2 regions of the Brevibacillus sp. MCWH genome follow, and region 2 is predicted to be linked to the other one. Evidence: riboswitches for the same ligand, from Rfam matches in the RefSeq annotation. Region 2 holds a riboswitch; the other holds the start of a gene.
What was found. Region 2 has a riboswitch for cyclic di-GMP ahead of ggt (gamma-glutamyltransferase). Riboswitches for the same ligand answer to the same signal wherever they lie in the genome.

Region 1: another riboswitch for cyclic di-GMP. It lies ahead of ETC00_RS11895 (methyl-accepting chemotaxis protein); the one in region 2 lies ahead of ggt (gamma-glutamyltransferase).

Annotation. Positions count from the first base shown of each region.
Region 1 is NZ_SDLF01000011.1:76,606-92,744, reverse strand. Features, by position in the region: gene ETC00_RS11905 (multicopper oxidase domain-containing protein) at 1-2,045, shown strand, start outside; gene ETC00_RS11900 (MBL fold metallo-hydrolase) at 2,080-2,763, shown strand; cyclic di-GMP riboswitch class I at 3,802-3,886, shown strand; gene ETC00_RS11895 (methyl-accepting chemotaxis protein) at 4,122-6,380, shown strand; gene ETC00_RS11890 (ATP-grasp domain-containing protein) at 6,377-7,537, shown strand; gene ETC00_RS11885 (sensor histidine kinase) at 7,694-9,082, opposite strand; gene ETC00_RS11880 (response regulator transcription factor) at 9,075-9,743, opposite strand; gene ETC00_RS11875 (efflux RND transporter periplasmic adaptor subunit) at 9,943-11,514, shown strand; gene ETC00_RS11870 (ABC transporter ATP-binding protein) at 11,516-12,238, shown strand; gene ETC00_RS11865 (ABC transporter permease) at 12,235-13,452, shown strand; gene ETC00_RS11860 (hypothetical protein) at 13,907-14,143, shown strand; gene ETC00_RS11855 (heterocycloanthracin/sonorensin family bacteriocin) at 14,180-14,461, shown strand; gene ETC00_RS11850 (putative thiazole-containing bacteriocin maturation protein) at 14,745-16,139, shown strand, end outside.
Region 2 is NZ_SDLF01000001.1:136,682-152,820, forward strand. Features, by position in the region: gene ETC00_RS00635 (ABC transporter permease) at 1-842, shown strand, start outside; gene ETC00_RS00640 (sulfite oxidase-like oxidoreductase) at 878-1,540, shown strand; gene ETC00_RS00645 (nucleoside phosphorylase) at 1,543-2,268, shown strand; partial or broken gene ETC00_RS00650 (ABC transporter substrate-binding protein) at 2,312-3,127, shown strand; gene ETC00_RS00655 (glycerophosphodiester phosphodiesterase) at 3,142-3,861, shown strand; gene ETC00_RS00660 (methyl-accepting chemotaxis protein) at 3,974-5,962, opposite strand; gene ggt (gamma-glutamyltransferase) at 6,058-7,680, opposite strand; cyclic di-GMP riboswitch class I at 7,933-8,022, opposite strand; gene ETC00_RS00670 (glutamine--tRNA ligase/YqeY domain fusion protein) at 8,416-10,077, shown strand; gene ETC00_RS00675 (TetR/AcrR family transcriptional regulator) at 10,333-10,926, shown strand; gene ETC00_RS00680 (hypothetical protein) at 11,034-11,492, shown strand; gene ETC00_RS00685 (NAD(P)H-dependent oxidoreductase) at 11,506-12,093, shown strand; gene ETC00_RS00690 (MDR family MFS transporter) at 12,381-13,664, shown strand; gene ETC00_RS00695 (uracil-DNA glycosylase) at 13,888-14,589, shown strand; gene ETC00_RS00700 (thiamine diphosphokinase) at 14,606-15,250, opposite strand; gene ETC00_RS00705 (GNAT family N-acetyltransferase) at 15,549-16,139, shown strand, end outside.

The DNA of each region.
Region 1 (16,139 bases), on a different contig from region 2:
GGGGGCTGACCGGACTTGCGGCGAATCGTCTGAAATACGTTTCGTTTCGGCAAACCGGTGTTTCCCGGTGGAGAAAAGCGGTGCGAGTCGGCGTTTGGGCGGGCTTCATCCTGCTTTTCCTCTGGGGTATTGTCATAACGATAGCCTATTTCACGCTAGGCTGGTATTTCGTCATGGATCGCGTTATCGTCATGCTGCCGCTCTTGGCTCTGCCGGCTATTTTCGTGGCCAGAAGCGCTCTGCCATTCTTGAAGCAGAACACGGTCATGACGCCGAAATCTTTGGTGTTCATCGCGGCATCCATTCACACGATGGCAGCCGGGGCCCTCTTGGTGCTGTCTCTGGTAATGTTCGATATTCCATCCATCCCGGATGTGAGAGAGTCCACGCTGTACCTGGCCGTGCTGGTGGGATGCGCCGCTCTGCTGTGGTTGTACCATCGGCGGCGCGTAGAGATCATCCGGTCCCGCCCCCAGGGGATTCTGGCGCGGGTATTGAGAAAAACCGCGTTGGCATCAGCGGCGGTTGTCCTGTTGGTGGCGTGGTTTCAGTGGTCGCTTGCAAACAGCAAATTTCCTGAATCCATGGCGATGATTCATCCGGAAACGTTTGAATATGGCGGAGGTTCCGAAATTCCGAGCGTTGTATCGTCAGATCATCACGGTCACCATGCCGTCATGCCGGCAGGAGGCAGCGCAGCAGCGGTGAGCGTCGCCGATTTGACAGGCCCCCGCACCGGCCAACCCGACAAACGCTTTACGCTCGTCGCGCAGAAGAAGACGATCCAGCTCGCATCGGGACACACGGTCGAAGCGTGGACATTTAACGGCCAGGTTCCGGGCCCGCAGCTGGTGGTGCACGAAGGAGATCTGGTGGAAGTCACGCTGCGGAATCAAGATATTGAACAAGGGGTTACTTTGCATTGGCACGGCGTCGATGTTCCAAACGCGGAAGACGGGGTGGCGGGATTGACCCAAGATGCCGTCATGCCCGGCGAATCCCATACGTATCGCTTTGTCGTGGAAGAGACGGGCAGCCATTGGTATCATTCCCATCAAGTTTCTTCGGTCCAGGTTGCCAAAGGGCTGTTCGGGGCCTTCATTATCCTGCCCAAGCGCAGTGATGCGAGCAGTGCCGGGAATGGTCAGACGAGCGGCGAGGAAGCCGATGTCACGGTTTTCGCTCACGACTGGGAAACGCCGGATGGAGAGACAGCGGTTCTGCATCTGCCAGCCCCCGCTCAAAGCCAAATCATAAAGCCCGGTACGAAGGTGAGGCTTCGGCTCATGAACAGCGCCAGCAATACGAAAATATTCTCGCTTTATGGGACGCCTTTCCAAGTATCCGCGATTGACGGTTGGGACATTCACAAGCCGGGGGTGGTGACTGACCGGCGGCTGAAAATCGGGGGAGGCGGCCGGTATGATGTGACATTTACGATGCCTGAACATCCGGTAACATTGGCGCTGGATGAGAGGGAATCCCAAGCCGTTGTTGTATTCAGTAAAGACGGGCAGGGGAAAGCCGACATCCGGGCAGGAGGTGCGATCCTGGACCCGCTGGAATACGGTGCTCCCGCTCCGGCACCAATTGATGACACTGCAAAGTTTGACCGGGAATTTCTCATGGTGTTGGACCAGATCTATTTGGGGAATTACAATGGCTCCTCGAATCACTTGTGGGCCATTAACGGGGAAGTGTTTCCGCATACGCCGACGTTCGTGGTGGAGGAAGGGGACCTCGTCAAGACGCGCATCGTCAACCGGTCGTTTTCGGAGCATCCGATGCATCTGCACGGACATCATGTTGTTGTCCTAAGCCGAAACGGCAAGCCGTACAAGGGCAGTCCGCTCGTGCTTGACACTGTCCTCGTGGAACCGGGCGAAACCTACGAAGTGGCATTCCGCGCCGACAATCCGGGCATCTGGATGGATCACTGCCACATACTGGAGCATGCGGCGTTGGGGATGTCGATGCATTTGACGTATCCCAACGTGACAACGCCTTATACGGTTGGCGAGGCGTCGGGGAATCACCCGGAATAAACGATACGGACTTATGGAAAGTAGGGTGAAGCGTATGGAGATTGTCGAACTGAGCATTTCGTTTGAATTTAATGGCACAACCAATGTGATCTATCCCAGTTTGATCGTATCGGAGAATGAACTGGCTTTGGTCGATACCGGGTATCCGGGGTTTCTCCCTCTCATCGAAAGCGAGATCGCAAGAAACGGCTATGACGCGAAGAATCTCACACATATCATCATTACGCATTACGATGATGACCATATCGGCTCACTGTATGATTTTAAAGCAAAATACCCGTGGATACGGATTATCGCAAGTGAACAGGAAGCCAGGTTCATCAGCGGTGAAAGCAAAGCAGAGCGATTGATTCAGGCTGAAAACCTGCTGCAGCATTTGCCTGAGGAACAACAGGCATTTGGCAAATGGTTCATCCAGCAGTTGAAGAGTTTGAAACATGTGCCCGTTGATCACGTGGTGCGCGATGGCGGCATGCTGTTTTCCAATCAATGTAAAATCATCGCTACTCCCGGACATACTTCCGGGCACATTTCCCTGTATGTTCCCGAACTGAACAGCGTGATTACCGGTGATGCTGCGGTGAATGACAACGGTCAACTCGTCGTCGCCAATCCGCATTATTGTTTGGATCTGGAAAAAGCGGAGCAATCGTTGCGAACCATTACAAGTCTGCACGCTGCGCATTATTACTGTTACCACGGCGGAAAATTAGGCTGAGCGCTCTTTTATCGTTATGAAGGAACAGCCCCCTCAAACAAGTCGTTTGGGGGGTCAGCGTGTAGACAAAGTTCGCGGCGCATGGGAGATCGGGCCCGCTCGCTCGCTTGACGCCCAGCACAGAAGCGAATGAAGTCCGCTCCAAAACGAGACGCGGGCAGGGGACAAACATCTGGGTATTTCGAGGAAGTGAGACTTGTGTCCCCTGTTGATTCCCGCGTCTTCGTTTTTCCGCTGAGCAGGTCGTCAAAGGAGCTCGCTTGGCCCATCCCTCCACGCGATGCACATTGTCTTCCGCTTCGGTTGATGAATGGGCAGGCCTTTCGGCCTGGAAATCATTTTTTGTGGACGCTAACTCAATGAACCGTTTGTCTTCGGTCCGCCCCTTCAAACAAGTCGTTTGGGGGGTCAGCGTGTAGACAAAGTTCGCGGCGCATGGGAGATCGGGCCAGCTCGCTCGCTTGACGCCCAGCACAGAAGCGAATGAAGTCCGCTCCAAAACGAGACGCGGGCAGGGGACAAACATCTGGGTATTTCGAGGAAGTGAGACTTGTGTCCCCTGTTGATTCCCGCGTCTTCGTTTTTCCGCTGAGCAGGTCGTCAAAGGAGCTCGCTTGGCCCATCCCTCCACGCGATGCACATTGTCTTCCGCTTCGGTTGATGAATGGGCAGGCCTTTCGGCCTGGAAATCATTTTTTGTGGACGCTAACTCAATGAACCGTTTGTCTTCGGTCCGCCCCCTCAAACAAGTCGTTTGGGGGGGGGTTTTATACGCCCATCACGCCAATAAAATGTTTTTATCGAACCTCAAATCCCCATTCCATCATCTCTTCATCCCTCCTACCAAGCTCCTCTCTACCGATCAATCCTATGTGAGAAAACTCCCAAGCCGCTGGAAATTTCGCTGCAAATCCATAGGTCTATCAACTTTCGCGGTATAGGAAATATTGACCAGTAACCTAATTCGTTATATCATGAATGTGACAAAAAGACACAATATATTACAGAAACCACTAAAATCCACTAAATTTCGACAAGGTTCGTCAATGGCAAACTTATCGAAAGATAAGGACGCAAAGCCTCGGGTCTAAGTTGTCAAAACTATGATGGCCGGGTTGCCGAAACCGATGCGCTCTATTTCACTCAGTCTCAGGAATGGCGGCTATTCGGGTAACCGAATAGTCTTTTTTGTGAACATTCCAGCAAGGGAAAATGGTTCCACGGCCACCGTTATCGTCTGCTTAGTGGCAGCCGGTTTTGCCAGTCCAACCTTTCGAATGAGCGAAAGGGGGTTACAGGTTTGTTCTAGGATGCCATTTCATATCACTTCAAACCAACAGACGATCGGAGGTAGAAACATGAACGCGACGAGCAAAAAATGGGACTTCCAATGGCGCGGGTTGCGGTTGCGCAGTTTAAAAGCCCGTGTCCTCTTCTTGTTTGTGATCATTCTCGTCCTGCAATTGGGACTGTCCTCATTTGCCATCAGTTATTCCAAACAAACCATTCAGCAGGAGGAGATCAACAAAACAAGCAGCCTCCTGCAGTCCAAGATTCAGCTGATCGGGGAAGAGTTCGAAAAAATCGGGGTGGTCAGCAAGCTGGCCAACTCTTCGTACGAGAAAAAGCTGGAGGAACTGCGCGGATATCCGGATGACCTGGTCAACCAGTTGTTTGAGAGCAAGTATCGGATGAGCAACGGGTTGTACGCGTTGGACGAATATGTCGCCAAAACAAAGGCGGACATCGGGAATGCGCGGATTGAAAAAGGACCGCTGACCGTTGAGCAAAAGCGGCAGATTTTGGCGTCCGAGAGCTTCGACGGTCTGTTTGCGACGATTAAAAAGACAATTCCCGAATCGCAGTGGTACTATTTTACGACCGTTCACAAGTTCCAAAAAATTTATCCGTTCGTGGATAACAAGGAAGGCGCCTATACGACCGACAAATCCATGGCCAATGAATTTTTCCAAATCGCCGTGCCCGAAAACAACCCCAGCCGGGAGATTAAATGGACGAAGCCGTACAAGGACGAATTGGGAACAGGCATGATGGTGACGGCTTCCATCCCGATTTATGCACAGGACAAGTTCCAGGGCGTCTTCTCCATCGACATTTCCTTGACGGGTGTGGCGGACATCGCCAACTCGCTCTCGCTGGCGGACGGCATGCACGCCATGGTTGTTGATTCCTATCAAAACATCTTGACGGGCGCAGTCAAACAGGTGGAGACAAACGAACAGAATACGCTGGAAACCGATATTGAAGATCCTGCCATGAAGGCGTGGATGGTGAAGGTATTAAACGAACAGAAAGACAGCGATCTGTACACCGATCAGGACGATCTCGTGTTTGCCAACAAGATCGAAGAGACAGGGTGGTATTTGTTCCTGTGGGTTCCTGTCAAAAACATTGAAAAATTGTCCGACCAGCAGGTGATGCTCATCAGCCTGATCATCTTCATGTTCATCGTGGGGATTGTGATTGTTTTCGCATACATCTCCAAACGTCTGAACGTGCTGTCGGACGTACGCGACCGTCTGGTTGCCATCGCCTCGGGCGGCGGAGATCTGACGGGGCGCATTCAGGTATCCGGGTCAGATGAAATTCGTCAATTGGCCGACGCATTTAATGAATACCTGAACCAATTGGAGAAGATGATCGCCGACATCAAACGTTCGGCCACGACCGTTGTTGACTACTCCATTCAATTGGAGGAAAACATCGCGTCCAGTACCGAGTACATCGAGGGCATCAACCGCAAAACCAACGACGTAAGCAATGAGTCCACCAACATCTCCGCGGTGGCGCAGGAATTGAGCGCGGCGGTGGAGGAGATTGCCGCGACCACTCGGGACAACCTGTCCACGTTGGGCCATCTGGTCAATGAAATTACACAGATCAAGAACTTGTCCGAAAACTCGGAGGGCGTTGCCAACAAGGCGCTGGCCGGCATGGACAATATCGAGGTCGAAGTGAAGAAGTCGGTTGACATTGCCAAGCAGCTGGAAGACAGCATGAAACGAATCAGCGACATCGTGACGACCATGACCAGCATCAGTACACAGACCAATCTGCTCGCGTTGAACGCTTCGATTGAGGCGGCGCGGGCGGGTGAAGCCGGCAAAGGTTTCTCGGTCGTAGCCGAAGAGGTTCGCAAGCTGGCGGAAGAATCCAAGAACAGTTCGGACAATATTCACGGCATTATTGGCGAACTGCAAAACTCGCTCAGTGAGACCATCCACACGCTCAGCAAGCAGAGCGAGATTATTCTGCGGGAAAAACAAAATGTCATGTCGCTGATCGAACACATGAAAGAGATCAAAACGTCGATTGAAAGTTCCACGGAGCAGATCAAGACGTTCGAGGCGAATGTGGACGCGCAGGCTGACGGAACGGACGCTTCGTCCCAAAATCTGGGGCAGGTAACCGAAAGCATCACGGAAATGACGGCGGCTCTGATGACGATCAGCAGCAACATTCAAAATCAGACGGAGATTCAATCTGATATGAGACAGATTGCCGGTCAGATGAAAGCGACCTCCGAACAGCTCAATGAGTTGGTCAAAAAGTTTGTGGTGCGCGGCGATGCGGGTAAGGAGGAACAATCTGCATGATGATGGTGTTGGATAAGCCGTACGTATCTCTGCTCTTGTCCCAGACTCTTGCCAATGTGGGCGTACCGGCGGTGAAGTGCGGGGATATCCGCATTCCGCTGGATAAAACGCTGGAGATTTGGCAGTTGGACGAGGTGGCGGATCGTGTGCGTGATCCCGACCTTGCGCTGTTGTGCAATTCCGAGTATGCGGTGGCGTCCGTGTATCCGCTTCTGAAGGGAACACCGCTCATGGAACAGGCGGAGCTGTTTAAAAACAAGATCAAGTTTCGCGAGACCTTGCGAAAGCTGTATCCCGACTTCTTTTTCCGCGAGTGTTCCTATGAGGAGATTTTCCGACTGCCGGTGGAGACACTTCCGTTTCCACTGGTGGTCAAGCCGACAAAAGGCTTTCGCAGCGTCGGCGTTTACCTGGTGGAAAAGCCGGACGAATGGCCGGTGATGTGCAAGCAGCTGCAGGCGGACATGAGAGCGGCTAAGGAGATTTATCCCGAGTCGGTCGTGAGCGCCAGCAGCTTTATCCTGGAGGAGTGGATTCAGGGAGAGGAATACGCGGTCGATGCGTTTTACGATGCAAACGGGGAACCTGTCGTCCTGAACGTGTTCAAGCGCATGTTTGCGCACGAAGCCGACACGTCCGACCGGATTTATTTCACCGGGAAAAGCGTGCTGCTGGAGGCCCTGGCCAAAATCGAGACATTTATGAAGCAGTTGGGCCATGAAATGCAGCTCCGCCGATTCCCGATGCACTTTGAAGTGCGGATTTCCAAATCGGGCCAGCTCATTCCAATCGAGGTGAATCCGCTCCGCTTCGCCGGCCTGTGCACGACCGATCTGGGGGCGCATGCGTACGGCGTCAACGTGTACGAGTACTTCTTCCAGCAGAAGAAGCCCAAGTGGGACGAGATCATTGCGTCCCTGGACGATTCCATTTTCAGTTTCCTGTGCGCGGAGCTGCCGTTGAGCATTGACGGAAAGTCTATTGAGTCCGTGCACGACCGGAAGTTTGAAAAGAACTTCAGCGACATTCTGGAATACAGGCTCATCCCGTATGAAGAATATCCCACATTCTCCGTCGTCTTTTACCGCAGCCCTTCTCTGAAAGAGAATGAGTACCTGCTGCATTTGGATTTGGAACAGTACCTGGTCATGAAATAGCTCTTGTCGTCAGAAGCGGCTAGAAACAGACGGCGTCGGGGTCCAAGCGGAATGATGACGCCGTCGTGCTGGAAAAAGCGAGGGTCCATCAGCCTGTGCTGCGTGTGTCAGCAAGGTGATGGACCCTTGTTTGTTGTTTGCGTATGCACACAGCCGTTACGCTTTGGGGGAATGCAGCGGGAGTTTGACGGTGAAGCTGCTGCCGAGTCCGGGGCTGCTCGTCACGGTGATCGTGCCGTGATGGGCTTCCACAATCCATTTGGCGATGGCCAGCCCCAGTCCTGTGCCGCCCATTTGTTTCGAGCGGTTTTTGTCGACCCGGTAAAACCGGTCAAAAATGCGGTCCTGCTCCTCTGGCGGGATGCCGATGCCGGTGTCGCGGACGGTGAGGCACATGGACGGGGGATTCGCCGTGTTGTCAACGGAGAGAGTGACCGTAATGTCTCCGCCGCTGGGAGTGTACTTGATGGCGTTATCCAGCAGGATGTACAGCAGTTGTTTGATCCGTTCATGATCACCGTACACCATCACCGTCGCTGGCGCATCCAGTCTCAGGGAGATCTTTTTCGAGGCAGCCACCGTTTGGGTGGAGCGGATCATCTGTTGGACAGCAGGGACCACGTCAGCGTACTCGCACTGCAGATCGGGGGGGCCGGAGTCGGAACGGGCCAACGTCAGCAAGTCACTCACCAGTTTGGTCATCCGTCTGACTTCATCTTTCATGTTGTCCAGAACGGTTCGTCCAACAGCGGAAAGCTGCTCGCCCTCTTCCATTTCCAATACATCCAGCGAAGACTGCAAGATGCTGAGCGGAGTCCTCAGCTCGTGCGAAGCGTCGGCGACAAACTTCCGCTGACGCTGAAAGGAACGACGAATCGGGATCATCGCCCGCTTGGACATGAAATGGCTGAGGAGGAGCGCAATCCCCAAAAACAAAATGCCCAGGACCGTCAATACGGTGAGCAGCCGTTTGAGCAAATGGTTGATAAACGAAATGTCGATACCCGTGTAGAGGATTCCCTTCATCTGTACGCCCTGAAAAATGGGGCGGCCCGTCATCATCAGTTCCAGCCGTCCGTCCGTCGGCGGCATCGGCTTGCCTCGCCGGGGCGGAGGCGGAACCGTCACGGTGCCGTGCCGGACTTCGTTGGCGGCAGGAATCCATCCCCGGACAAGCTCCAGGATCTGTGACTTGGCCCGCGGGATGAATTCATCGCCAAACAAAAGCTGTCCGTTTGCGTCCACCACATAGTAAAAGAATTGATTCCGGCTTTCCCGCATCCGGTTGAGGTTGTCGTACTCTTCCTGACTCAGCACGTCGTCTCGCAGCGCCTCTTCGATCAGCTTGACTTCCTGTTCGGTGATCATCTGCAGCTGTCTCTTTTGTTCATACGCAATCCCGATGTCGACGAGGACGTAAACGATACCAATAAACAGAGTGAGAAAGACCATGAGCAAAATGCTGTATTGGACGGTCATCCGGTTTTGCGTATGTACAAACAGATCCTTTTTCCAAAAACGGCAGCGCGAGAACCAGTCAGTCATCAAGTTTGTATCCCACCCCGCGAATGGATTGAATCATCTCCGTCTCGCCGTTGAGCTTCTTCCTGAGCAACTTGATGGTGGCGTCTATCGTTTTCATGGACACGTCGGAATTCAAGCCCCAGATGCGCTCGAAGATCACCTCTCGCGACAATACCTGTCCCTTGTTGCGTATGAGCAGTTCCAGCAGCTGGTATTCCCGCGGCGTCAGGTGAATTTCCTTTTCGCCGTCATGGACTGTGCGGTTGGTCAGATTGACGGTGATCGAATGGATCTGCACGATCTGCTCCTGAATCGGGGCAAAATTGCGGCGGGCCAACGCGCGCAAGCGGGCGAGCAGTTCCTCGATTTCAAACGGTTTTACCAGGTAGTCGTCGGCTCCGGAGTCCAGCCCCTCGATGCGATCCTGGAGCGCGTCTCGCGCAGTCAGCATCAGAATGGCGCCGTTGTATCCCTGCTGGCGCAATCGGCTGGCTACGCGCACCCCATCTTCTCCGGGCAGCATCCAGTCCAGAATCAGGATGTCAAAGTGGGCCTGCAGGGCATAGGCGAGGGCATCGTCTCCCTGTGTCACCCATTCAACCTGATAGCCTCCTTTTTTCTTCAACATGTACGCGATCAATTCACCCAGTCGAATGTCGTCTTCGGCCAGCAAAATATTCAAAAGAGACACTCCTTGCACAAAACATGAAAAGGTGTCTGGTTTCATTCCTCTCTCCATACTACACGCTTTCAATGAAAATTGGGTGAAAAAATGGTTTCGGCATCGATCAGGAAGGCGTTTTCCTTTTCACCGTTTTTTCACCGTTGCTCCCTATAATGAGCGGGTAAGACTTGTCAGATACGTCTAGGGGGAATGCTGCGTGAGTGAGTATGCCAAGAGAAATCTGGCACTGTTCTTGCCCGGCAAAAACAGGCGACGGGTCGTGACGATCGGCTTGGTCGCTGTCCTGTTGGGCGGGGCGGGAACCTTTGCCTACCAGAAATGGGCGTCTTCGCAAAGCCCCGCCTCCGTGATGCGCGTGGAGACCGTCAAGCGGGGAAATGTAACGGAAACGGTCTTTGCATCGGGAACCGTGCAGGCCTCCAAGCGTGTTTCGCTGTCTGCTTCCAGCGGCAATGCAGTCATCAAATCGATCCGTGTGAACGTCGGCGACCGTGTCAAGGCCGGGCAAGTGCTGGCCGAGCTGGACGATTCGGAAGCCCGATTGCAGGTAAAGAATGCGGAAGCCAATCTCCTGTCCGCCAAGGCCCATTTGGCTGAAGTGACAAAGCCCAAGACCGCGGCGGAAATCAACGCGCTGCAGGCGAAGGTGAACCAGGCGAAGGCCGCACTGGACGCGGCCCAAAGCGGTTACGACGCAAAAAAGGCCGATTACGACGTGGAAAAGGCCAAAGCCAATCTGGAGAACGCGCAACGGACCTACAACACGCAAAGCGCGCTGTACACTCAGGGCATCATTTCCAAAAGCGAGTATGAGCAAGCAAAGAGCAGTCTGGATCAGGCGCAGCTGGAGTACAACAGCGCCGTGCTGGCCCGCAGCCAGACACAAGCGAAAGCCAAGAGCGAACTGGAACAGGCGCGGGCGACGTATGAAACGGCGGTGGCCGACCTGCAGGAAGCCAAAGCGGGGCCGGACTCCTCGGCTGTGCAGTCTGCACAAGCCGCAGTAGCACAGGCGGAGGCGCAGTGGCAGCAGCAGGTAAAAAACCTGCAGGACACAACCATCAAAGCGCCCATGGACGGGGTGATTGTGCAGATAAACGGAAATGTGGGGGAAAGCCCGTCCAATCCGTTCATCATCATGGATAATTCGGACGCCGGCAATCTGGAGGTGCTGGCGCACGTCAGCGAAAGCGACATCGGCAAAGTGAAGGCGGGGCTGTCGGCCAGCTTTACCACCTCATCGTATGCCGATCAAACCTTTGCCGGAAAGGTGAAGCTGGTATATCCGGAAGCGACGACCGATTCGGGGGTCACCACGTATCAGGTGCTCCTGTCCGTCGACAACAAGGACGGCCTGCTGAAAACCGGCATGACCGTCAACGCGAGCATCGTAGTGGGAACGCACGAAAATGTGCTGTACGTCCCTGCAGCTGCCCTGAAAACCCAGAACGGGAAAGATGGTGTGTACCTCGCATCGGCCAAGGGTGAGGCCGGCGCTGCACAAACAGGAGGCGCAGCAGCAGGCCGGAACGCTGCCCGCTTCCGCTTCCAGCCGGTCACGATCGGTTACTTCAGCTCTGACCGGGTGGAAATCACGTCCGGTCTGCAGGAAGGGGATCAAGTGGTCCTGACCTTTGAGAACACTGCCGCTTCCGGCTCCAGCAGCAGGTCAAACGGCATGGGAGGCTTCCCGGGCTTTGGCGGGATGGGAGGCCCTGGCGGAGGACCCGGCGGAGGATTCGGCGGCGGCATGAGAGGGAATCGTTGAGATGAAACCGGTCATTCAGATGGAAGAGGTAAAGAAGACGTACGTTATCGGTGATCAGGAAATTCAAGCGCTGCGCGGGGTAAACCTGGTGATCGAGGAGGGGGATTTTGCGGCGATCATGGGTCCCTCCGGTTCCGGCAAATCGACGATGATGAATCTGATCGGCTGTCTGGACAAACCTACGTCGGGCGAACTGTACCTGGATGGTCACCCCGTGTCGCAGGCGGATGACGACGAGCTGGCCATCATTCGCAATCAAAAGATCGGCTTTGTGTTTCAACAATTTCATCTGCTCCCCCGTACCAGCGCGGTGGAAAATGTGGAACTGCCCTTGCTGTATGCGGGCGTTCCCGCGAAGGAACGGCGCGAACGAGCCGTGCAGGCGCTGGAAAGCGTGGGATTGGGCAACCGGCTGTACAACAAGCCGAACGAACTGTCAGGCGGGCAGCAGCAGCGGGTGTCGATTGCCCGGGCGCTGGTCAACAATCCCGTGCTGCTTTTGGCTGATGAACCGACAGGCGCGCTGGATACGAAAACGAGCATTGAGATCATGAGCATTTTTCAGCAGCTGCACGAGCAAGGCAAGACCATCGTGCTGGTTACACACGAACCCGACATTGCCGAACATGCCAAGCGGATCATTCGCTTTCGTGACGGACAGATCATCGCAAACGAAGCGGTTGCCCGGCAGAGACGGGCCAACCTTGAGGATGTGAAGGTATGAATTTCGCGGAAAGCCTGCGCGTCTCTTTGCGCAGTATCAAAACAAACCGATTGCGCTCGATGCTGACCATGCTCGGCATCGTGATCGGGGTTGCCGCCGTCATCGCGATGGTGGCCATCGGGGAAGGTGCTTCCGCCGACGTGGCGTCGCAAATCAACGCCTTGGGGAGCAATCTGCTCATCGTGACGCCCGGCCAGACTGCCCGGGGGCAAATCAACCTGGGTGCCGGTTCGTTAAACAGCCTGACGCTGGCAGACAGTGAAGCGCTCACGAAAAACAGTTCCATCGCAGCAGCTTCGCCCAGTGTGACGGGGCGGGCTCAGGTCGTCTGGCGAAACAAAAACTACGCCACCTCGCTCGAAGGCACCAATGAATCATATCCCCAGGTGCGGAACGTACAGGTGCAGCAGGGCCGGTTCTTTAACCGACTGGAAGTGCAGAGACAATCAAATGTAGCAGTAGTGGGTCCGGACGTGATCGCCAATTTGTTCGGCGACAGCAATGCCAGCCCGATCGGACAGACCATCCAGATCAACCGGATTCCGTTTGAAATCATCGGCATTTTGAAAAGTCAGGGCAGTACGGGAATGACCAACAATGACGACAAAGTGATCGTCCCGATTACAACAGCCATGAACCGGCTGACCGGAGGCAGGTTTGTGGGCAGCATTTACGTGTCGGCCGTCTCTGCGGAGGCGCTGCCTCAGGCGCAGTTTGACATTCAGCTGACGCTGAGAGCCCAGCACAACCTGCGGCCAAGCCAGGAAAACGACTTTCAAATCCGGTCGCAATCGGAAATTCTTAGTACAGCTGAAGAGGTGACCAGTGTAATGACCGCCCTGTTGTCCGGCATTGCCGCCATTTCGCTGGTGGTCGGGGGAATCGGGATCATGAACATCATGCTGGTTTCGGTGACGGAGCGCACGCGTGAGATCGGCATCCGCAAAGCGCTCGGAGCAAAACGCTGGGACATTCAACGGCAGTTTTTGATCGAATCCGTGACCATCAGTTTGCTGGGGGGAATCATCGGCATTCTTTTGGGTGTCGGCGCTGCTATCGGCTTGCGGCAGTTTGCCGGCATTGCCACATCAGTCAGTGTGACGCCGATGCTGTACGCGTTCCTCTCTTCCGTGCTTGTCGGCGTGATCTTCGGGGTCTACCCGGCCCGCAAAGCCGCGCGGTTGAAACCGATTGACGCATTGCGTTACGAGTAGCGCGCAGCGGGTATCATCCCCCATCGAACAACCGAAAGCCACTCCTATGTATTGGAGTGGCTCAGACTGAAGACAAACCGATTGTACCGCAGGAGAAGCACGTTTCCAGGCAGAGCGACTTGTGAGCGCTACCGAGCGGAGTGGCGATTTGCGGGAAAAAGGAGCGCCACCTCTGAACGGGCTGCGTAGCCATGCGGCTTTGGCGATCCCCCGCAAATCGATGCGGAGCGTACAGTTTGTGCTTCCCTGCTGGGCGAGCACGGAGCGGATGACGGAATCGTGTTCTCCTTGCAATAGTCACCTTGTCTACACACTGAAGCCACTCCTGTGTATTGGAGTGGCTTTTGTGTTAGATAAACGCCCAATTCGATATGGGCAGGCAACCAATCTGGGAAATCGGAATATTGTGCACTGTAGCAGCAATCAGAAAGATGGTGAAAGGGGAAAGGTTTCATTGAGCAGCACACCCGTTGAAAGCCAACATGGCTATATACCTTACGACGCAGCCGTGTACGATCCGCAGTGGTATTATTGGCCGCACCCGTATCAGGTCATGTATTCGCCCTATCTGTCTTACGTGCCGGTTGTCTACCAGGCGCCGTTCTATGACGAATATCTGGACTACGTTGATTATGTTGACCCGTACGCAGGCTACTACGACGTGTATGACGCTTACGGTGACAGCTTTTGACGATGGCCGTTCCTAAATATCCAGGTCAATTCTTGAATGGAGGTATCACAATTGGACGATTTCAAAAAGGAAATGAGAAACTTGGAAGCGGATGAATTTCACGCGAGCGAAATGGTTCCCTATGAAAATCCGGAATACGAATACGCTCAATTCAACTGCGGGCGATGTGGGGGACGCTGCCGCAACTGTTTTGCCCCGCGCTGCCGCAACTGCTTCTTCCCGCGCTGCGCCAATTGCTTTTTCCCGCGCTGCTTCAACTGCTTTGTCCCACGCTGCCACAACTGCTTCTTCCCGCGGTGCGGACGGTGCTGGGGATAGCCCGAATATCGTTTTTATTATTATTGGAAAAAGAGCCGAATCCCTCCACTTGCAAGGGGTTCGGCTTCTTTTTCGGTTGGAAGCGACGGGTTCGGTTGGAAGCGACGGGTTCGGTTGGAAGTGACGGGCCTGTCAGGATTCGTGTCAAGGAAGCGGGCGGTCTAATGAAGCCCTCCCCACAAAGTAGGCAAGAAGGACAAATAGCGGTACATATGATGAACACGAAATGTCATTGTGGGATGGATGCGCATAGTCAGCACGGCGAACGGGAGGGACCATGGGGATGACAGGTTTGAAGCCTTCGATGCGTCTGAAAGTGAAGGGAGACACGTTTTTTCTTCCCGATCCATCCGGCGGAGTACATGTTCGGAACAACGTCGGCTCGCTTTACATGGAAGGCAGGACGATCCTGCAGTGGATGGAAAAACTGATGCCGGTGTTGAATGGCGAGCATACGCTGGAGGAGTTGACGGACGGACTGCCGGCCCCGCACCGGAACCGGGTGTATGAGATTGCAGAGGTGCTGTACAAAAACGGTTTTGTCCGTGATGTAAGCCAGGATCGGCCGCATCAACTGCCGGAAGGGATACGCAAACGATATGCGGAACAAATCGAATTTTTGGACAGTTTCGCGGACTCGGGTGCCTACCGCTTTCAGACGTATCGTCAGACCAGGGTGGCTGCGGCGGGCGCCGGCACGTTTTTGCTCTCGCTGGCAGCGGCATTGTTGGAGTCGGGACTGCCCAGGCTGCACGTACTGATCACGGATGAGGCGGTCACCAATCGGCAGCGGTTGGCGGAACTGGCGGAACATGCACGAAAAGAAGACCCTGAGGTATCACTGGAGGCCATTTCGCTGCAAAAAGGGAGAGTCTTCTCCTGGCGGGAGTTTGTCCAGCCGTTTGATGCGATCCTGTACGTGTCAGAAAAGGGGGATGTCGAGGAACTGTGTCTTCTTCAAGACATTTGCAAGCAGGAAAAAAAGGTGTTCCTCCCGGCCTTGTGCATCCATGAGACAGGGATGGCCGGTCCGCTGGTGCATCCGGACAGCGCGGGATGTTGGGAGTCGGCGTGGCGTCGCCTGCACCTGTCGGCAGTGCGCAAAGACCCGAAGCAGCACGCCTTTTCCTCCACCGCGGCAGCCATGCTGGCGAATGTCATGGTGTTCGAATGGTTCAAAACGGCGGCAGGCGTATTCCGGACAGAGCCGCAATTCTTTCTGTTGGACCTGGAGACGTTGGAAGGAAGCTGGCATTCGTTCCTGCCCCATCCGTTGGTGACGGGCTGTAAACCAATCGAGTGGATCAACGTTTCCGATCTGCCGCTTGAACGGGATGCCGGCAGGCGGGATACGGACGGATTGACTCCGGTTTTCAGCCGGCTCACATCGCCGGTAACCGGCATTTTGCACGTGTGGGAACCATTGGATACCCGGCAGATTCCATTGGCACAGTGCGTGGTTCAGGCTGTCGATCCGCTGGCGGAGGGGCCGGATCGCCTGCAGCCGGCAGTGGTTTGTACAGGGTTGACGCATGATGAGGCGCGGCGGGAAGCGGGGCTTGCGGGGATCGAAGCGTACGTGACGAAATTGGCTGATCGGCTGTTGTCGGCGCTCTCCGCCGAGCAGGAGGCCGACAAGATCACGCTCCAACCGGATGAATGTATCGGCATTGGGGCA
Region 2 (16,139 bases):
GCGCGCTGTGCGCCCGGGTGGGCATCTTCAACGTCGGGCTGGAGGGGCTGGTGCTGGTCGGAGCGTTTTCCGCCATCGTCGGCAATCACTTTACCGGCAGCCTGCCGCTGGCTGTGCTGTTTGCCGCCGCCGTCACCGTGCTGTTTTCGCTGTTGTTTGCCTACATGACGATCGGACTGAAGGCAAATGAAATCATCGTCGGCGTGGCGATCAATTTCCTCGCGCTGGGGTTGACCACGTTTGCGCTGCGCGCCGTCTTCGGCGTGAAAGGGGCGTTTTACGACAAGGACATGGCCGGGCTGCCGCAGTGGCGGATTCCCTGGGTGGCAGACATCCCCGTGCTGGGGGACATCCTGTCGGGGCATTCGCCGCTGGTCTACGCGGCCTTTTTGGCGGCGGTGCTGCTGCACCTGTTCTTTGCCCACACCGTGACCGGCTTCCGTGTGCTGGCGGCCGGGATGAATCCGGTAGCGGCCCGCAGCCTTGGCCTGAAGGTGACGCGCCTGCAGGTGCTGGCCGTGGTGTTGTGCGGCGTTCTCTGCGGCATGGCCGGGGCCCAGTTATCGCTTGGGCAGGTGACCATGTTTACCGAAGGCATGACGGCGGGGCGCGGCTTTATCGCGCTGGTGGCAATGATGTTGGGGCAGTCTCACCCGTTGGGCATTCTCGCCTCCAGCCTGCTGTTCGGATTGATGGACGCGCTCAGTATCCGGCTGCAGGGCTTTTCGCTGCCGACGCAGTTTACCGCGATGCTGCCCTATGTACTGACGATTGCGGCGATGTTCTTCCTCAAGGACAAGGGCACAGCCGCAAGCACCGCCAGCCAGCAGAGTGCCCGCTAGACAAAAGACGGACTGACCTGGGAGGAAACGGGAAGATGAACAAGGCAGAGCGGATCAAACGGATGAGGGTGCCCGCGGTCGATCCGGCCCTGGCTCGGCGGCTGCCGCCGGGACAGGTGCTGACGGAGCGGTTTCCGATCCTGCATGAGGGGGAGGTGCCTGTCTACGACCTGGAGACGTGGACGCTGCGGGTCTTCGGGGAAGTCGATCGGGAGGTAACGCTCTCGTATGCCGACATCATGGCGATGCCGCAGACGACGATCACCTGTGACATTCACTGCGTCACCCGCTGGTCCCGGTTTGACAACCGGTTTACCGGCGTTCGTTTCCGCGACTTCCTGGCAGCGGCCGGTGTCACACCGCGGGGCAGGTATGTGATGCTGCACGGCGATTACGGCTATACGGCAAACGCGGCGCTGGCCGACCTGGAACGAGACGACGTGCTGCTGGCCCACTCCTTTGACGGAGCGCCGCTGACGGACAAGCACGGTTGGCCGCTAAGGCTGATCGTGCCGCACCTCTACTTTTGGAAGAGCGTGAAATGGCTGCGCGGAATCGAATTCATGAACGAAAACAACCCTGGCTTCTGGGAGCAAAACGGTTTTCATCTGAACGGAGACCCGTTTCGCGAAGAGCGTTTCTCCGGCGAAGCCCTGCCGATTCCGGAAGACGAATGGGAGAAAAAGGAGTTTGATTGATGATGCTGCCCAATCTGAAAATTGACCCGGAAAACCTGCCAAAGCGCGCGATCGTCTGCGGCGATCCGAAGCGGGCAGCCCGCATTGCCGCCCTGCTGGACGAGAGCAAGGCGATCGGGGAAAACCGGGAATACCACAGTTATGCGGGAACGTGGAACGGCACGGCGGTGGCCGTCGTCAGCCACGGCGTCGGCTCGCCGGGGGCGGCCGTCTGTTTTGAAGAGCTGGCCAAAGGCGGCGTGAAGACCATCATCCGTGTCGGAACGGCCGGTTCCTACCAAAAAACGATCGAACCCGGCAGCCTGGTGATCAGCACGGCGGCTGTCCGCCGGGACGGACTGACCAGCCAATTGGTGCCGCCGGGTTTCCCGGCCGTGGCCGACCGCCGCGTCGTCGATGCGCTGGCCGCCGTAGCCGCGAAGCGCGATACGGGACTCCATGTGGCCGAGGGCGTGACACTGACGATGGACATGTTTTACAGCGGCGTGGTGGAGTTTCCGCACAAGCTGTACCAACAGGCGGGCGTGCTGGCCGTGGAGATGGAGAATGCGGCCCTGTTCGTGATTGCTGCGCTCCGAGGCATGCGTGCCGGTTCCATCCTGGCGATCGATGGGTACGCCGACGCTGATCTGTTGGAAACGTACAACCCTCATACGGAGACCACGGCCAAAGCGATTGAGGCAGAAGCGCGCATCGCGCTGGATGCGATCGTGGCGGTGGAGAATTGAGTGAAATAAACAGCCCCGATATGAAACGCCCAAATGCGAGATTCGGGCCATGCTGAAAGCGGCCGGATTGAATCCCGACGGTCCAAAGACATGGGAGGAACTGCGCCAGTACGCCAAGGCCCTGACCAAAAAAGAGGGGGGCAAGACGAAGACCTACGGCTTCTCCACGCCGATCGACATCTGGTTCTACGAAGCGCTGGTCTTTGAGAGCGGCGGAAATATCCTGAGCGAAGACGGCAAGAGCGTGGCGCTCGACAACGAAGCGGGAAAGGCGCCGTTGGAGTTCTGGATCAGCCTGCTGAAGGAAGGGGTGATGAAGGCTCCGCCGGGCGAAAAATACAACGCCTGGGACGTGGCCAAGCAGGATTTCCTCAACCAGCAGGTGGCCATGATTTTTACATCGACCGGAGACCTGCACGCGCTCAAGGAGAGCGCCGCGTTTGAAGTAGGGGCGGCGTTCCTGCCGGCCAATAAGGATTATGGGGTGCCGACTGGCGGCGCCAACCTGGTGATGCTGGCCAAGTCTTCGGATCAGGAGAAAAAGGCGGCATGGGAATTTATCAAATGGATGACGGATACGCCGCAGACAATACGTTGGTCGCTGGAAACCGGGTACATGCCGGTGACGAAGGAAGCGGTCGAGTCGGACGAGATGAAAGCAGCATACCAGAAAGAGCCAAACTTTCAGGTGGCGGTCAAACAATTGGAGTACGCCCAACCGCGTCCGATGGTTCCCGGCTATAAGGAACTGCAGGAAGTCATCATGACGGAGATTCAGCGGGCGGTGCTGAACCAGGCGACCGTGGACGAGGCGATTGCCAAGGTTGTGGAAAAAGGCGAGAAATTGCTGAAAAAGTAATGAGGTGATGTTGCATGAACGTTTGCATGGCGCATCGCGGCTGGTCGGGCAAGGCGCCCGAAAACACCATGAAGGCGATTGAGCTTGCGCTGGCGGAACCGGCCATTGGCGCGATTGAGGTGGACGTGCAGCTTTCCAGGGATGGCGTGCCGGTTCTGTTCCACGATTTTTCACTGGAGCGGACGACGAATGGCAGCGGACGGGTGCAGGATCTGACGCTGGCGGAACTGCGGGAGCTTGATGCAGGGAGCTGGTTTGATGAGCGCTTTGCCGGCGAACCGATTCCCATGCTGGAAGAGGTGCTGGCTGCCGTGAAGGGACGATGCACACTGAACATTGAGCTGAAAACGGTGGCCGACATGCATCCCGGACTGGCGGAACGCGTGCTGACGCTGCTGGATCGGCACGGGATGAAGCAGGATGTGTACCTCACCTCGTTTGACCACGAGCTCATCCGGCAGGTGCGGCAGCTGGACACTGACGACAAGACCGGGCTGATCGTCTACGGACGACCGATCATGATCCTGGAACAACTGCGGCAGGCGGGAGCGGATGTGCTCTCCATGTCCTATCCGTTTCTCACCCGGGAATTGGCCTGCGAGGCAATCAATGAGGGGGTTGGCGTCATCGCCTGGACGGTGGACGACCCGGACGCAATCCGCACGATTATGGAGTGGCATCCGCAGGTGCAAATCTGCACCAACCATCCGGACCGCTTGCTGGCCCTTCGCTGAGCGCACTATAACTACAACAGCGGCTGTGAGGACACTCCCTCGTGGCCGCTGTTTCATTCGGTACAGCCGGCAGCAAAAAAGGCACCGCAAAACGGGTGCCTTTTTGTTGTGCTTATATCTTGAAGCGTTTGACGTGAGCCTGCAGCTCTTCGGCGATTCTCGCCAGCGAGCTGGCAGAAGACGTGACTTCCTCCATGGAGGCCAACTGCTCCTCGGTGGCGGCGGAGACGCTTTGCGTTCCTTCTGCGGAGCTTTCCGCCACTTCGGCAATTTGCGTGACCAACTGAACCACCTGTTCCGTACCTGCGGTCATCTGGCGGGAGTGGTCTTTTACCTTCTGAATCTGGTCGGCCGTGTGGGTCACCGAATACTGAATCTGTTCAAACGATTTGCCGGCATCGTTGACGACCTCGAGGCCGAGCGCCACTTCTTTTGTCCCTTTTTCCATGGACTGTACGGCCAGGTCCGATTCCTGCTGGATGGCCAGAATGAGCTGTTCGATCTGTTGAGCGGATTGGGCCGATTGTTCCGCCAGTTTGCGGACTTCGTTGGCCACGACGGCAAATCCCCGTCCCTGTTCCCCGGCACGCGCTGCTTCGATGGCGGCATTAAGCGACAACAGGTTGGTCTGCTCGGCAATGTCGGTGATGACCTGGACAATTTGACCGATCTCCTGGGAACTTTCCCCCAGCCGTTTGACGATAAGGGCGATCTGGTTGACCGTCTCGTTGATGGACTGCATTTGTTTCGCGACGGTTTGGATGGTCTGGTTGCCGTCGATCGCGATTTGCGAAGCCCTGAGGGCAGAATCTGCGGCGTTTTCCGCATTGGTGGCAATTTGCTGAACACCGGAGGACACGTCCTGGATCGCGCGGACGCTTTCCTCCACGCTTTGCACTTGCCGTTCTGCGCCGTACGCGACTTCCTGGATGGTCGTTGCAATCTGCTCGGTGGCCTTGCTTGTGTGCTCGGCGTTTACGGTCAGTTGCTCTGCGGACGCTGCCAAATTTTCAGCGCTGGCGTTCATCTGCTGGATGATGGTGCGCAGATTATCCACCATGGCGTTTACGGCCTGGGACAGTTGGCCAATTTCATCCTGCGTGCGGATGCGGAGCGGCTCCACCGTCAGTTCTCCATCGGAGATGCGTTTGGTCACGCTGGCCACTTCCATGATCGGTCGTGTGATCCGCAGCGACACGGCGAATGCAAGTGCGATTACGAGAACGCTGACGATGAGAACGATGACAGCGATGTTGGTGTTGAGAGCGGACACAGCCGACGTAATGGATTGGACCGGGATATGCAGGAACAATCCGTAGTTTGTCGTTGCAATGGGCGCATAGGCAACCATGTACTCGCTGCCGGCGTCCGTGTAGGTATAGGAGGCTGTCTCGCTGCCGCCATGTTTGAGGAACTCGGCCAACCCCTGCGGCAGGCCGGCTTCTTCCACTGCTTTGCCGATCAGCTCTTCGTTGGGATGGGCTTGAATCAGCCCTTTGTTGTCAACGAGAATGGCGTATCCGCCGTTGCCAAGGTTGAGATGTTGCAGAAAGGTTTCGGTAAACTGGTCAACGTTGACGAGACCGGTCAGTACGCCAAGAATTTGGCCGTTTTGGTTTTTGACGGGAGAGGCGACGACAATGGAGCGTTTGCCAGTCGTCTTGGCAATCACGATGTCGGAGTAACTGGCTTTTCCGGCCATTCCTTCCTTGAAAAACGGCCGTTCGGACAAGTCGATGCCGACGCTTGTCGGAAACGTGTCGGCCGATACTTTTCCGTCTGGAGAGATGAAGGTGTTGCCGTCAAATATCTTCATTTCCTCGGTAAACGAGCGGATGAACAGGTTTTTCGCGGCAGCGTCCGTCGATTGAATATCCGATGAACGGGCCAGCACCTGAATCTCCGTCATCCGTCTGTCCAGGTATTGATCCATCGCGACGGCGGTGCTTTTGGCGAGGTCGATGTAGGACTGCCGTTGTTTGTCCGTGATGATTTCCGAGCTGCTGGTGGTGATATACAGGGAGGTGCCGATGAGTGGTATGATCGCTACGACAAGAAACCAAACAATCAGTTTGTTTCGAAGTTTGCCGAAGACAAACACGAGGGAATTCCTCCTTTTGTGATCAGGCCTATATGAACGCCTGAAGCGTAACAGCATTCAGACTGCCGGGAATGCTCCCGGCAGTCTGGAGTGAATCAATATCCCATTGCTGCACCTTCGCCGCGCGGATCGGCGCCGCCAAACTTCACGTTGGTGACGGGATCGATCAGAATCGCTCCGGATTGGCCCATTTGATCGGTGTAGGCGTCTTCCAGTTTTTCAACCGGGTGACCGCGTTTGATCAGTTCGTCCAGAACGTCTTGCGGAATTCGGCTTTCGACCTTGAGGTTGTTGGAAGAAGCACCCCAGTTGCGTCCGTGCAGCCATCTTGGCGCTTCGATCGCGTCCTGTACGCTGAAGCCAAAATCGACAATGCGGGTCACCAGAGCGGCCTGGGTCTGAGGCTGTCCTTCTCCGCCTTGGGTTCCGTAGAGGAGGTAAGGCTTGTCGCCCTTAAACAGCATCGCCGGATTGATGGTGTTGAAGGAGCGTTTGCCCGGCTCCAGGTGGTTGATGTGGTTCGGATCCAGGGAGAAGTAGCTGCCGCGGTTTTGCAACATGATGCCGGTGCCTTTGGCCACGATGCCGGAGCCCCAGTCGAAGTAGTGGCTTTGAATCATCGAAACGGCGTTGCCATCCTTGTCGACGACGCCGAGCCATACAGTGTCCCCTTTTGGATCGAGCGGCTCCACCGTTTGGGCTGCCTGTTTCATGTCGATCCGCTTGGCCAGTTCTTGACCGTGCTCTTTGGACAGCAGGTAGTCTACCGGAATGTCGGCAAACTCGGGGTCGGTCAGCCATTTGTCACGGTCGGCAAAGGCTTGCTTGGTGGCTTCCACAATCACATGGTAGTAATCGGGAGTGCCTTCGCCCAAGCTCTTCACATCGAAGTTGTTCAGGATGTTGAGAATGGAGAGCGAGGCCATTCCTTGCGAGTTGGGCGGTACGTTGTACGCCTTGTACCCGCGATAGTCAACGGAAATCGGTTTTGCCCACGTAGCGGTGTGTTTTTCAAAGTCTTTCAGGGTGAGCAAGCCGCCGTTTTTCTGCATGTCTTCGACGATTTTCTTGGCGATTTCGCCTTTGTAGAATCCGTCGGCCCCTTTTTTGGCGATGATTTTCAAGGATTCCGCCAGGTCTTTCTGCTTCAGGATTTCGCCAGCCTGATACGGTTCGCCGTTGGGTTTCAGGTAGATTTTGCGGAACTCTTCAAAGCGCTGCAGATTTTTCAGATCGTTGTCGGTCGGATCGGTCGCGTACTTGGTCCAGTACACCTGGTTGGGGGAGACGGGATAGCCTTTTTCCGCGTACTCGATCGCCGGCTCCAGCAGTTTGCTCCACGGAATCTTGCTGCCGCTCATTTCCTTGCGAGCGTAGTTGTACGCTTCCCACCAGCCGGAAACGACTCCGGGGACGGTGTTGGCGGCCAGATAACCGCGGGACGGGATTTTCTCGTATCCTTTGCTCTTGTAGAACTCAATGGTCGCTTTCTCCCCGGCACGGCCGCTGCCGTTCAGGGCGCGCAGTTCTTTCGTTTTTGCGTTGTAGATCAGCCAGAAGTTGTCCCCGCCGATGCTGGTGTAATGAGGATAGACGACGGTCAGTGTGGAAGCCGCAGCGATCGCGGCATCGACCGCGTTACCGCCTTCCTGCAGCGTCTTCAGTGCAGCGGCGGTAGCCAGGTAGTGCGGAGTGGTAACCATGCCATTCGGCGACATGGAAGTTGGACGGTGTGCAGCATTGCCCGCAGGTGTGAAGGCGGACAGGCTTAAAACGCCGGCAAGTCCCAGGGCGCCTAGTTTTTTCCAGAACCTTTTCACAGTCGTTCCTCCTTTGGTCTAGTTGTAAAAGCAAGTTGTGCTGGATGGTACGTAGCTCTGGCGCCTCACCTCCCCCCTATGGACTGCAACCGCCTGCTTACACAAAAAAGACCGATGACATAGGATCATCGGTTTGTCCTACATCAATACTTCGGTAACTGGCTGGCGTGTCCGCTCATGGCGGAGGTAGCCCCTGTAGCTTTGCGTCGCCGGGTTTCCCCGGGTTTGCCGTTTCGATATCAATGCGTGGTCGTAAATTTTCAAAATGCGTAAAATGAGACCATCTTCATTCGTCTCGCGGTGCAGGCAGTCCAATGGACTTGGGAAAATCACATTTCTATTTCATTAGATCGGTAAATTCGTCCCGATGTTTAAGGGGAAATTAAAAAAATCTGCGGATTTTGTGACTATGGTCCGATGTCCCTGCACTTGGCGGAGGATGTTTTTCGTGCGCGCACCTTTCTGCGCACATCCAAGCTGCTGAATTCAATAATGAACATCGGCTGCGGCCGTCAACAGCGACGGCATGTGCCCCATTGTGGTAAGGCGGGACGAGGCACGGCCCGATTTGTTGAACTCTCGATGCGGAATCAGTATTATTGATTGTAAAGGTGAAGTGAAAGGTTGATTCAATTGGAAAACAAGTCGGCAACATCCAATTTTATCCGCAGCATCGTCATTGAGGATTTGCAGGCGGGACGAGTGAAAGAAGTCGTGACCCGTTTCCCTCCGGAACCGAACGGGTATCTCCATATCGGTCATGCCAAATCCATCTGCCTGAATTTTGAGCTGGCTGACGAATTCAATGGCAGAACCAACCTGCGCTTTGACGACACCAATCCGCTGAAAGAAGACACCGAGTACGTGGAAGCGATCAAGGAAGACGTCAAATGGCTGGGTTTTGAGTGGGATGGTCTTCATTTCGCATCCGACTACTTTGAGGAAATGTACAATCGCGCGGTGTTGCTGATCAAAAAAGGCAAGGCGTACGTCGACGACCTCTCCGCGGAGGAGATCCGCAAAACGCGGGGGACGCTGACAGAGCCGGGCACGGAGAGTCCGTACCGCAACCGTTCGGTGGAGGAAAACCTGGACCTGTTCCAGCGGATGCGCAACGGCGAGTTCAAGGACGGCGAAAAAGTATTGCGCGCCAAAATCGACATGAGTTCGCCGAACATCAACCTGCGCGACCCCGTGCTCTATCGGATCGCCCATGCCACCCATCACAACACCGGAGACAAGTGGTGCATCTACCCGATGTACGACTTTGCCCACCCGCTGGAAGACGCCATCGAGGGCGTGACCCACTCGCTGTGCTCGCTCGAGTTTGAAGATCACCGTCCGCTTTACGACTGGGTCGTACGCGAATGCGAGATGGAGCACGTGCCGCGGCAGTATGAATTTGCCCGTTTGAACATGACCAATACGGTGATGAGCAAACGCAAGCTGAAATTGCTGGTGGACGAAAAAATCGTGGACGGTTGGGACGACCCGCGGATGCCCACCATCGCCGGTCTGCGCCGCCGCGGCTACACGCCGGAAGCGATTCGGGCGTTTGCGCGGGAAATCGGCGTCTCCCGCAGCAACAGCGTGGTGGATGCGAAGATGCTGGAGCATTTCATCCGCGAAGACCTGAAGCTGAAGGCGCCGCGCACGATGGCCGTGCTGCGCCCGCTGAAAGTGGTCATTACCAACTATCCGGAAGGCCAAGTGGAGATGCTGGACGCGGAAAACAACCCGGAAAATCCCGAGATGGGCATCAGGCAAATCCCGTTTTCCCGCGAGATTTACATCGAGCAGGATGACTTCATGGAAAATCCGCCGAGCAAGTACTTCCGCCTGTTCCCGGGCAACGAAGTGCGGCTGAAGCACGCCTACTTCATCAAGTGCCACGACGTGATCAAGGACGAACAGGGGAACGTGGTGGAACTGCACTGTACGTACGACCCGGAAACGAAGAGCGGCACCGGGTTCACCGGCCGGAAAGTGAAGGGGACGATCCACTGGGTGGACGCCAAACACGCCGTTCCGGCGGAGTTCCGCCTGTATGAACCGCTCATTCTGGACGGGCAGGAAGACGGCGATTCGTTCTTGGACAACATCAATCCCAATTCGCTGGAAACGCTGCACGGTTTTGTCGAGCCCAACCTGAAGGACTGCAAGCCGCACGACAAGTTCCAGTTCTTCCGCCACGGCTACTTCAACGTCGATCCAAAGTATACGACTCCGGACAAACTGGTGTTCAACCGGATTGTCTCGCTGAAAAGTTCGTTTGAACTGCCGAAGAAGGGATAAATTCGCGCATACATGGAAAAGCTGTTAACACGGTTAACAGCTTTTTTCATATTCTTGGGGACCCCCGCCGGGTGCTGCATGAGCACACCTGAGCGGGGGATTTTTTTGAGAGGGGCGGCCGGATATGCTCGATTCCGGTCACAATTTTAAAGAAAAAATGTCATTTGGACGGCAGGATTTCCCATGGAATATATTGAAAAATTACACAGATGATATATTGGTTGTACAACCAATCAAAATGAATGGTGATCTGGAATGAAACCAAAAGCAGGTAATACGCGAGCCCAATTAATTGAAGCGGCTTACAAGGTTCTTGCCGAAAAGGGATACGAAAACAGTTCCGTTAAGGACATTGCTCGTGAGGCAGGCGTGTCGCCCGGCTTGGTGCACTACCATTTTGCAAACAAGGAAGACCTTTTGGTGTCTGTTGTCAAAGAAGCAGCCAATGAGTACTGCCAACAGATGAGAAAGTTACGGAAGACAGTTGCGGAAGACAAACTTGCCGACGCTGCGCTGGCGGAGTCTTTGGAGCGAATAAAGAGCAATGCCGATTGGTACAAGCTGCGATATGAATTGTATGTGCTTGGCTTGCGAAATCCCGCGATTCAGTCCGGGGTGAAAGAGCTTATCGCAAGGGGAAGGGAGGGAATCGAAGAAACAATCCAAGCGGTGGCAGGAAAAACGCTGCCAAATGGGGCTGAGATGTCCGCCATTTTGTTCGCCTGTTTCGAAGGGCTCGCCTTGCAGTCTTTCGTTGATTCGGAGTTTGACCTGGAAGGCGCTTACCAATTCCTTGGTCAAATGGTCGAACAATTCTTGCAATCGCAATCGGAACGTGAGCGGACGTGACAGTGCGCGTACCGCGCGAGGATTGAAAGGTATGTGTGTGGTGTCAATAGAGCCGTTGTTATCTGTATTGGTTGGTCATACAACCAAAAAATTATGGGGGTGTTTTCATGTTGAATCTGGTTCTGGCCGCAATGGAACGATTGGCACTGACAGTGATCGTGGGCGGAGGCGTTGTCATGGCCGCCGGTGTCCGTCCTCTCTTACTGTCCATTTTGGCAAAGCCGGGACAACCCGATTTGGCTGAAACCGTTGAGGGGCTCTCAATCAACGCGTGGAACCGATACAACCGATTTGCCTTGTGGGCGGCCATTGTCGTGGCGGTCGTTGATCTCGTGCGTATTGTTACGGGGCTGGCTTTTTCCTGGTGGCATGTTGGCCTGATCCTTACAATCTTTGTGGCTTTGCTTGGAAAGTTATTGATCGATCAGACACTGAAAACGCGGCTTAATGAGGCTGGCGCTGAAGCTGTCGGCAGTGCCGAGCAGCGTGCCGGACACCGGCGGGTTGAGTTTCTCTCGGTCGTCATTCTTGTTTTGGCTGTGTTGTTGGTCATCCTGCCGTTCTGACGGAGGTATCCAGATGAATGTGTTGATTGTCTACGCACACCCGAACCCGAAGAGTTTGAATGCCGCCATTTTGAAGGAAGTGGAGCGCGGCCTGCAAGAGGCCGGCTACCAGTATACGGTTATCGATCTATACCAGGACAACTTTCAGCCGGTTCTGGTGTACAATGACAGCATCCGGCGCAGCGAACTCAAGAACGATCCGGAAACGGCGCGTTATCGTGAGCTGGTGCGGCAGGCCGATCATCTCATCTTCATTTATCCCGTTTGGTGGTATGGTGTCCCGGCGATTCTTAAGGGCTTCTTTGATCGCTTGTTTGTTTCGGGATTCGCCTATCACTACGAGGGGATGGTGCCAAAGGGATTGCTCAGCGGAAAATCGGCATGGGTGTTCTATACGATTGACTCTCCCGGATGGTATGTCAGACTGGTTCGCCGCAGTGTCGAATGGAAGATTATGAGAGATGCGATCCTCGCGTTTTGCGGAATACGAAAGGTCAAGAGATTCATGTTTGCCGGCGTCAAGAGGAGCAGCCAAAAGCGGCGTCAAAAATGGCTGGAATCCGTCTATCATCAGGTGCGTTTTGGACTCAGGGAATCATGATGAAGATTCGGTTATCCCGTTGGGTCGATACCCGGGCGAATGGCAAGGAAAACAGGTGGCACAAGTCTCACTTCTTCGAAACACCCAGATGTTTACCCCTCCCCTTAGCGTTTTGAAGCGGACGCTATCGACTTATTGCTGGTCGTCAAGAGAGCGAGCGGGCACCATCACACATGACACCACGGGCTTTGATTGCAATGCGTCGCCAAAATGAAAATGCAGGTGAAATTGCCATAAATTAGTGTATAATGTGTGTATAAAATTTTGACAAAAGGGGGTGGGGAACCATGAGATTTCGCGACCTTCACATCAACATCAAGGTGCGCCTGCTGACAAGGTTTTTAAGCATTTTGGTCGGTGCGACGATTTTTCCGTTTATGTCGATATACTTTACGGAAAAACTGGGGCAGGCGATCGCCGGGGTTCTCATGCTGTCAACGGTCATAACCACGGTGATTATTAGCTTCTACGGCGGATTTTTGGCCGACAGGATCGGGCGGCGAAAAGTGATGATCATGTCGCAATCGGTACTGCTAGGGGCGTACTCCGTCATGACCATCGCCAACTCCGAGTGGCTCGATTCAGCCTGGCTCACCTATGCGATGCTGCTGGTGCAAAGCGTCGGCACCGGCATGCTGTTTCCCGCCGTGGACGCCATGATCATCGACGTGACGAATCAGGAGAATCGCCGGTATGTCTACAGCTTGAACTACTGGTCGATCAACCTGGCCATGTCGATCGGTGCGCTGGGGGGCGGCTTTCTGTTTCAAACGCACCGGTTTGAATTGTTTCTGCTGTTCACCTGTGTTCATGTGTTAACGCTGATCATGTTTGTCTTGTTTATGACCGAATCGCACCAAACGAAGCGGAATGAACAGGTAAGAAACAAGGCGGTGTGGAAGGATCTGCTGCAAAGCTATCGGCTCGTGGCCAAGGATCGCACTTTTCTCTTTTTTTGTCTCGCAGTGTTGTTGGGCAACGCCCTGCTCAATCAGAAAACCTATTACATAGCTGTTCGTCTTCAGCAGGAGTTTGGCAGCCAGCTTCTGAACGTGGCGAATTGGTTTTCGCTCAAGATCGACGGGATCAGAATGGTTGGCATCATGCAGACGGAGAACACTATTTTGGTTGCCATGGGCATGTTGTTCGTGACGAAGTGGATCAAACGGTTCTCGGACAGCCTTGTGCTGCGAACAGGCGTGTTCTTGTACATGATTGGCTTCGCCGCCTTGGGAAGCAGCAACGGGCTGTGGATTCTGCTCCTGGCGGTGTTTGTCGTGACATGCGGCGAATTGTTGTTGACGCCGGTAAGCCAGTCCGTAATCGCTGATCTGGTGAACGATGAAGCGAGGGGGTCCTATATGGCGGTGTACGGACTGGTTGGTCATGGGGGAAGACTTCTGGGCGCTGGCGGCATCCTGGTCGGGGTGCTTGTGCCATCCTGGATGATGAGCGGACTCTATGTTCTGATCGGAATCTTCATGCTCTGCTTGTTTCACTACGTGTTAAAACAGCGTCAGCAAAAAAACGAGACCGACGCTGCTTCTCACAATACACCGCTCCCTGTGTAGTGCCGTAGATATGTCGGGGGAGCGCAACAGGGTGCCCTTGATTGTCCAGGGGTGCCCTGTTGCGTTTGATTGTTCCGCTGGCTGGATGTCCGGTACCCCTGCGTCGTTCGCGTGTATTCGCGCACTGGGAGAAGGGAGCGGCCAGCTCGGGGAAAGTTATCGCCGGACCCGTCTCTTTTTGATACAGTAGACAAAGGAGAAGAAAAAGCAAGGTGTGAAGGATATGGCAATATTGCACAACGATTGGGCCGAACTGCTGGCGGACGAATTTGAAAAACAGTACTACCGGCAGTTGCGGCAGTTCCTGAAGGCGGAATACCAAAGCCGCACCGTGTATCCCGACATGTACGACATTTTCAACGCGCTTCATCTGACGCCGTACCGGGAAACCAAAGTGGTGATTCTCGGTCAGGACCCGTATCACGGACCGGGACAAGCCCACGGCCTCAGCTTTTCCGTCAAACCGGGGGTTGCGCCTCCGCCATCACTGCAAAACATCTTCAAGGAACTGCAGAGCGATCTGGGCTGTGCCATCCCCAATCACGGCTATCTGGTTAGCTGGGCAAAACAGGGGGTCCTGCTGCTCAACACAGTGCTGACCGTGCGCGCGGGCAGCCCCAACTCGCACAAGGGGATGGGCTGGGAGCAGTTTACCGACCGGGTCATTGCCGTCCTAAACGAGCGGGAAACGCCGATGGTCTTTATTCTCTGGGGGCGTCACGCGCAGGAAAAAGCAGCGTTTATTGACAAGCAAAAGCATTGTGTCATTCAATCCCCGCATCCAAGCCCGTTTTCGGCCAATCGGGGCTTTTTCGGCAGCCGGCCGTTTTCCAGGGCCAACCGCTTTTTGCGGGAGCAGGGCTTGGGCGAAATCGACTGGCAGCTTCCCCTGCAGGTGGAACTGACCGCCGCAGGAGAGCAGTAAGCGAGGCGCGTTTTCGTTAATCCTTGCTGCGGATGACAAGCAGGCACCCGCTTGCGACGGAGATTGTCCCGCTGTCGGCCGTCAGCACGTTGCTGATGCCCAGCGTGTCACCGAGGCGCAGCGTCGCATGTTCCAGCGGATATTGAAATCCGGACAGGGTAATGCCGGTCACTTCCGGGGTGAGCGGCAGCAGCGAGATGTGGGGAAAGCGGCTGGGGCCGAGGGTCAGCTCGCGGTCGACGAGCATGATGTCATTGGCAGCATCGACGATCCGGCAGCGTACGCCGCTGCGCAGCCCTTTCCACAACAGGTGAACGTTGGCCAGCGTGTGATCGAAACGGGACCCCAGTGCCCCCGTCAGGACAATCTCCTGCGCGCCCTGATCCAGTGCCCAGACGAAGCCCATCTCCGTGTCGGTCATATCTTTCAAGACCGGGTCGCAGGAGCGCACTTCTTCGCTGTGCGCGCTGATCTCCGTCCACTCCTCGGGCGTGACCGAGTCAAAATCGCCGATGGACAGGCGGGGGCGAAGACCGTGGCGGATGAGAAACAGCGCTCCCCGGTCGACACCGACCAGACAGTCACCCGCCTCTACTTCCTCAAGCGCCCAGTCACCCAGATTGCCTCCTGCAAACAGGATGATTCGTGTTGGATTGCTCATGATTTTTTCCTCATTCCGTGTCGATTGCGTTTGTCATCCCCAGATCGTTTTTCCTGGGAGCAGGCCCGTCCTACCCAATCAGGGGCTCCGGGCCCGAAAACGGTTCTCTTCCACAATATCATGGACCCGCCCTGATGTGCCAATGAAGATGAGCCCATCTGCTTCACCTGCCCATAGCCGATCCTCGCGAAAGATCTTGCCGGCGGTCATCGCCTATCATGCAATACCAGTGAAAATAATTGAATGTTTTGGATTTTGTCGATTAAAATCATTTTATCAACTGCGGGAAGGTGAAGAGATGATTGTCGTCAAGCGCATGAATCAATGCACGCTGGCTGAGGTCACACTGGCGTGGAACCGGGGGTTTGAGGGCTATTTTGTTCCGGTGACGATGACGGAAGAAAGTCTGCTGCAGCGGCTGGGACGGGAGGATTACGCACCATCCCTGTCTGTGATTGCGTTTGCGGACGGGGAACCGATCGGTCTGGTCGCCAGCGGCGTTCGCACCATCAACGGGAAAAAAGCGGCCTGGAACGGAGGCACCGGCGTTGCTGCGGCGTACCGTCGGCAGGGCGTTGGACGCCGATTGATGGGGGAGACGCTGGCCCTGTACCGCAAAGCGGGCGTCGAGCTGGCGACGCTGGAAGCGTTCCGGCAAAACGAGCAGGCGATCGCCCTCTACCGGCAGTTCGGTTATGAGGTGACGGACCGGCTGCTGTTCTTGCAGCGTACCGACGCGCTGACGGATCGGCCGTTTGGCGATGTCACTTCCGCCCCCTACCGGCTGCGGCATGGCATTCCCCAGGAGGCGGCGGCGCTTTCCTTTTACGAGGCGGACGTGCCGTGGCAAAACCAGTGGCCCAGCCTTTGCGATGGAGAGGCGGTCTTC